Regions from separate parts of the Arthrobacter sp. Y3223065 genome, predicted to be linked through region 1. Evidence: predicted binding sites of a transcription regulator. Region 1 holds the regulator's gene; the other holds the start of a gene.
What was found. The regulator HrcA, encoded in region 1, represses chaperone genes, less so after heat shock. The targets are predictions, from matches to a motif close to TTNGCACTCGNNNNNNNCGAGTGCNAA.
Positions count from the first base shown of each region.

Region 2: a site for HrcA is predicted at 1,733-1,759, ahead of groL (chaperonin GroEL). Genes of this name have one in related genera too.

Region 1 is NZ_JBNHGC010000001.1:620,630-623,834, forward strand. It holds gene AC5RUK_RS02795 (DUF3097 family protein) at 1-667, opposite strand, end outside; gene hrcA (heat-inducible transcriptional repressor HrcA) at 814-1,827, shown strand; gene dnaJ (molecular chaperone DnaJ) at 1,902-3,035, shown strand; gene AC5RUK_RS02810 (16S rRNA (uracil(1498)-N(3))-methyltransferase) at 3,038-3,205, shown strand, end outside.
Region 2 is NZ_JBNHGC010000007.1:166,799-170,003, reverse strand. It holds gene AC5RUK_RS16925 (LytR C-terminal domain-containing protein) at 1-520, shown strand, start outside; gene AC5RUK_RS16920 (cold-shock protein) at 731-937, shown strand; gene AC5RUK_RS16915 (TM2 domain-containing protein) at 1,007-1,525, opposite strand; gene groL (chaperonin GroEL) at 1,921-3,205, shown strand, end outside.

The sequences.
Region 1 (3,205 bases):
GCACCACCGGCCACTGGATCCGTCCGATGACGGAGGGTTTGATCGCCTGCCAGACATCGACATAGGGGTGGCCCACAATCAGTACGTTGCCCGAGGCCGCGGGCACGGCCATGGCGGCCTCGGCAATCCGCCACTCCTTGGAATGGGGAACCAAGTGGTCCACCAGGATGCCGAGCCTGCGCTGCGGCCCGGGGGAGAAGTCCGCCACTGCCGCCGCCAGATCGTCGACGCCGTGCAGGGGCTCGACCACGATGCCCTCCACCCGGAGGTCGTCTCCCCAGACCTTCTCCACGAGCTCCGCGTCATGCTTGCCTTCGACCCAGATCCGGCTGGCCCGCGCCACCCTGGCCCGCTGTCCCTCGACCTTGACCGAACCGGATGCCGTCCGTTGCCGGACGGGAGCCTTCGCGGCGGGCGCCGCCGGCACCACCTTCACCGGCTCGCCCTCGAACAGGAAGCCGAAGCCCAGCGGGAAGGAGCGGACTTTGCCCCGGCGGTCTTCCAGCGAAACCAGATGCACGCCGCCGGACTTTTCCACCCGGACGACGGCGCCGACCCAGCCGCTCTGTGCGTCCTCCAGCACCAGGCCCGGTTCGGCGCCGATTTCGCGCAGTGCCCGGGCCTTGGGGGCGGTGAGATCCTGGGGGCCCCAGCCGTAGCTGCTCATAAGCTTTAAGTCCTCTGCTGGTTGGCGTCCTCACGGCACGGCCGCCCGACAATGCTAACAACGGCGGCGACGTATTAGACTTAGCACTTGGACGTGTTGAGTGCTAACAGTCTGTCCGCAGACGAGTTGGAGACAGGAGGAGTGCAGTGAGCGAGGTCCGGAGGCTGGAAGTGCTCCGCGCCATTGTCGAAGACTATGTGCACTCGCGCGAGCCGGTGGGCTCCAAGGCACTGGTCGACCGGCACAGCCTGGGCGTGTCGTCAGCCACCATCCGCAACGACATGGCGGCGCTGGAAGAAGACGGGTTGATCGTTGCCCCGCACACCAGTGCCGGCCGGATTCCCACGGACAAGGGCTACCGCCTGTTCGTGGACCGGATTTCGGACGTCAAGCCGCTCTCTGCCCCCGAGCGCCGCGCCATCCAGAAACTGCTGGACGGCGCCGACGACCTCGACGATGTCATGGAACGCACCGTGCGTTTGCTGTCCCAGCTGACCAATCAGGTGGCCGTGATCCAGTATCCGCAGCTGGGTGCCGCCAGGGTGCGGCACATCGAGTTCATCTTGCTGGGTCCGCGCAGGGTCCTGGCGGTGCTGATCGCGGACAACGGCAAAGTGGAACAGCATGTCGCGGCGCTTCCCGCGGACGTCACCGAGGATGCGCTGGCCACGCTGCGCGCCGCGTTCCTGTCCGCGCTGTCCGGGAAACCGCTGGCGGCAGTGCCGGGTTTGCTGAAGACCTTCCCGGTGCCGGCGGAGACCGCGCCCGCGGGCACGGCCGAGGCCTTGGCATCGCAGCTTGCACAGCTTGCCGCGGCCACGAACGAGGAGCGGATCCTGATGGCCGGCACGGCCAACCTGGCCCGTTCCACCGTCGACTTCCAGCTGAGCATCGGCCCCATCCTCGAGGCCCTCGAAGAACAGGTGGTGCTGCTGCAGTTGCTCTCCGAGCTGCACCAGGACGCCCGAGGCATGTCGGTGAGCATCGGCAGTGAAAACCCCTACGGTTCGCTGGCCGAAACCTCCGTGGTGGCCACCGGGTACGGCCCGGGCGCGACGGCGAAGGTCGGCATCCTCGGCCCCACCCGGATGGACTATCCCACCACCATGGCCGCAGTGCGCGCCGTCGCACGTTATTTGTCACGGATCCTCGCCGGCTAGCCACACGCCGCGCAGTGTCCGCACCGGCCGTCGTCGCCGGTGAACCGATCCCCAGGAAGTGAAGTACTACTAAGGTGAGTAACCACTACGACGCCCTCGGTGTCAGCCAAGACGCCTCGACCGAGGAAATCAAGAAGGCCTACCGCAAACTGGCCCGCAAACTGCACCCGGACGTGAACCCCGGCCCGGAGGCAGCCGAACAGTTCAAGCAGGTCAGCCACGCCTACGAGGTGCTGTCGGACCCGCAGAAGCGGCGCATCTACGACACCACCGGCAACGAGAACGGCACCGACAACGGCTTCGGCGGCGGCTTCTCCGGGTCCGGCTTCGCCTTCCAGGACATCTTCGAAAGCTTCTTCGGCGGCGCCGGAGCAGGCGGCGCCGGCCCGGCCTCCCGGACCCGCCGGGGCCAGGACGCCCTGATCAACGTGCGGATCGACCTCAAGGACGCGGTCTTCGGGGTCAACAAGAAGATCGAGGTGGACACCGCCGTCGTCTGCCCCACCTGCGACGGCAGCTGCTGCCGCCCCGGTACCAGCCCGCGCACGTGCGACATCTGCGGCGGCTCCGGCCAGGTCCAGCGTGCGGTGCGGTCCATCCTGGGCCAGGTCATGACCACTGCCGCGTGCGGCAGCTGCCAGGGCTTCGGCACGATCATTCCCGATCCCTGCAACGAGTGCAACGGCGAGGGCCGCGTCCGCAGCCGCCGTTCGCTGACCATCAAGCTCCCGGCGGGTGTCGGGACCGGAACGCGGATCCAGCTGGCCGGCCAGGGCGAAGCCGGCCCGGCGGGCGGCCCGCAGGGTGACCTGTATGTGGAAATCCGGGTGAATCCGGACAAGAATTTCCTCCGCGAGGGCGACGACCTGCACGTCACTCTCTCGGTGCCGATGACCGCTGCCGCGCTGGGCACCGACCTCACCCTGGACACCTTCGACGGTGAACAGGAAATCAGCATCAAGCCCGGCACGCAGGCGGGCGAGACCCTCACCCTGCGCGGCCTGGGCGTGACGCACCTGCGCGGCTACGGTCGCGGCGACCTACAGGTGCACGTGCATGTGGAGACCCCCAGCAAGCTGGATGCGGAGCAGGAGGACCTGCTGCGCCGGCTGGCCCGGGCCCGCGGCGAGGAATACACCGAGGGCAAGCTGGCGTCCTCCGGCACGGGCGTCTTCGCCCGCCTGCGGGACCGGCTCGGTAACCTTTAGGCGTGACCAGCCACCTGTTCTTCACCGCTCCCGGCGAGCTCGACGCCGTCGCCCCGGGCGACAGCTTCACCCTGGGCGGCGACGAGGCGCGGCACGCCGTCACGGTCAAGCGGATCGAGCCCGGCGAAGCCGTCGATCTGGCCGACGGGCGGGGCCGCCGGCTGGTCGGC
Region 2 (3,205 bases), on a different contig from region 1:
ACTGGCGGTGGGGGCCTTGTCGTTCTTCGTGCTCCCGCTGCTGGGGAGCGGGGGATCTCCGACCCCGGTGGCCGCGCAGTCCAGCGCCGCAACTGCCTCGGCTTCACCGTCGGCGACGGCACAGCAAACCAAAACCCCGGAACCAACGGATACAGCCACCCCGAAAGCCACCGAAGAGGCGACCAGCGAGCCCACGGATGAGCCCACCGAGGAAGCAACCGAGGAGCCCACGGAAGAGGCCGCCGCGGTGAACAAGCAGGATCCGGTGATGATCCTCAACGGCACCGGCGTGACCGGATTGGCCGGAACGGTATCGCAGAGGGTGCAGGCGGACGGTTGGTCGATCGCGGTCGTGGACAACTGGGGCGGCGCGCCGCTGGCCGGTTCGGTAATCTTCTACAACCCGGGCCAGGAAGCCAATGCGCGGGCGCTCGGTGAATTGCTGGGCATCAGCGCTTTGCAGGCAAACGGCAACGTCTCGCAGTACGTCACCGTGGCGCTCGGTCCCGGCTACCAATAAACGCAGGCGCCGCCGGCAGGGCAGCCGAGAGGCCTTGGCGTTGGACTCCCGGTACCCATGGGGAAGGCTCCGCCCGTGCGGAATTCGGTTACGCCTCAATAACTTAAGTGTGCCGCAGCTCACTTTTCCGCCCCTGCTTGGTTTAGGGTAAAACCACTCTGCCGCCGAACCGTAGGCGGCAGGCTGGAACTACTGAGTATGGAGAACGCTATGGCGCTGGGAACCGTCAAATGGTTCAACGCGGAAAAGGGCTACGGCTTTATCACCGTGGACGAAGAAAATTCCGATGTTTTTGTCCACTGGTCCGCTATTCAAATGGATGGTTACCGTTCCCTGGATGAGGGGCAGCGCGTAGAGTTCCAGATCGGCCAGGGCCAGAAGGGTCCGCAGGCCGAAGAGGTCCGGGTCGCGCCGTAGCAGACCCGCAACGACGACGGCGGCGGAGGCTGGGGTGCCTCCGCCGCCGGTTCGTCGCGCCGATTGGGGCTACTCCTTCAGCGGGACTCCGCGGGCATCGCGCTTGAACGGTTCCGCCCCGACCAGGATCATGATCCCCTCGACGAAGCCCCAGACGGCGCCGAGGCCAAACGTCAGGAAGGTGACCACAATTTGCACCACGCCGATGGCGACGTGGCCCAGATAGAACCGGTGCACGCCCAGGCCGCCCAGCAGGATGCCCAGCAGGCCGCCGATCAGCCGCGACTTCTGCTCGGGGTAGTAGTAACCCTGGGGAGCCCCGTAGTACTGCTGCTGGCCGTAGGGCTGTCCCGGCTGGCCGGGCTGCGGGTACTGCTGTCCCGGGGCGCCGTAAGGTTGCTGGCCGAAGGGCTGCTGCCCGGGAGCGGGCTGCTGCTGCCCCGGAACCCCGTAACCGGGCTGCCCGGAAGGCCGCTGGCCGGATGCGCCGTACGGCGGTTGGCCGCCGAGCGGCCTCGTCGGGTTGGGGCCCGGCGCCAGGGGTTCGGTGGGGTTGCTGGTGTTCTTTTCGTCCGGTGTTTCAGACATGGTTCTCCGACCTTTGCCCGGTGCCGGGCCGATAGTTCGCTTGCGCTGTCTTACCTGCCAATCTACGCGGGAGCGACCGGCCGTTTCCATGGGGGTCCACCCTGATTGTTGGCCCGGGGGCGCTCAGGGGTAGCGCGATCCGCGAAGCGGTCCGGCCGGCCGCTCCCAACAGCTTGCACTCGACACCTGCGAGTGCTAATTATTGAGTTAGCACTCTCGCGGGCTGACTGCTAAGAAAGCCCGTAGGGAGTGAAACCCGCCACCTCGGTGAGGTGAGCGGCGCGGCGTACAGAAACCGCCGTCGTCGTGAGCCGTCCGTCGCGGGCACCGCAGGTGGCCAGCAGCCGTCAAAAGCTGCGTCCAGTGTCTATTGTCCAGAAGGGACGTAAGCCGCTATGGCAAAGATCATTGCATTTGACGAAGAGGCCCGCCGCGGCCTCGAGCGCGGATTGAACATCCTCGCTGACGCCGTGAAGGTGACCCTCGGCCCGCGTGGCCGCAACGTCGTGCTCGAGAAGAAGTGGGGCGCCCCCACGATCACCAACGATGGTGTATCCATCGCCAAGGAGATCGAGCTGGACGACCCGTACGAGAAGATCGGCGCCGAGCTGGTCAAGGAAGTCGCCAAGAAGACGGACGACGTCGCCGGTGACGGTACCACCACCGCGACCGTCCTGGCCCAGGCCCTGGTCAAGGAAGGCCTGCGCAACGTTGCTGCCGGCGCCGACCCGCTGAGCCTGAAGCGCGGCATCGAGAAGGCTGTTGACGCCGTCACCGCCGAGCTCATCGCTTCCGCCAAGGAAATCGAGACCAAGGAACAGATCGCCGCCACCGCGTCCATCTCCGCCGGAGATCCGCAGATCGGCGAGCTGATCGCCGAGGCCCTGGACAAGGTGGGCAAGGAAGGCGTCGTCACGGTCGAGGAGTCCAACACCTTCGGCCTGGAGTTGGAGCTCACCGAAGGCATGCGCTTCGACAAGGGCTACCTGTCCGCGTACTTCGTGACCGACGCCGAGCGCCAGGAGACGGTCCTCGAGGACCCGTACATCCTGATCGTCAACTCCAAGATCTCCAACGTGAAGGACCTGGTTGGCATCCTGGAGAAGGTCATGCAGTCCGGCAAGCCGCTGCTGATCATCGCCGAGGACGTCGAGGCCGAGGCCCTGGCCACCCTGATCGTGAACAAGATGCGCGGCACCTTCAAGTCCGTTGCCGTTAAGGCTCCGGGCTTCGGCGACCGCCGCAAGGCCATGCTGGCCGACATCGCCATCCTGACCGGCGGCCAGGTCATCGCCGAAGAGGTCGGCCTCAAGCTGGAGAACGCCACCCTGGACCTGCTGGGCCAGGCCCGCAAGGTGGTTGTCACCAAGGACGAGACCACCATCGTCGAAGGTGCCGGCGAAGCCGACGCCATCGCCGGCCGCGTCAACCAGATCCGCGCCGAGATCGAGAACTCCGATTCGGACTACGACCGCGAGAAGCTGCAGGAGCGCCTGGCCAAGCTGGCCGGCGGCGTTGCAGTCATCAAGGCCGGTGCTGCAACCGAGGTCGAGCTCAAGGAACGCAAGCACCGCATCGAGGACGCCGTCCGCAACGCGAAGGCTGCCGTTGAGGAAGGCATCGTCGCCGGTGGCGGCGTGGCCCTGATCCAGGCCGGCGCCAAGGCGTTCGCCAACCTCA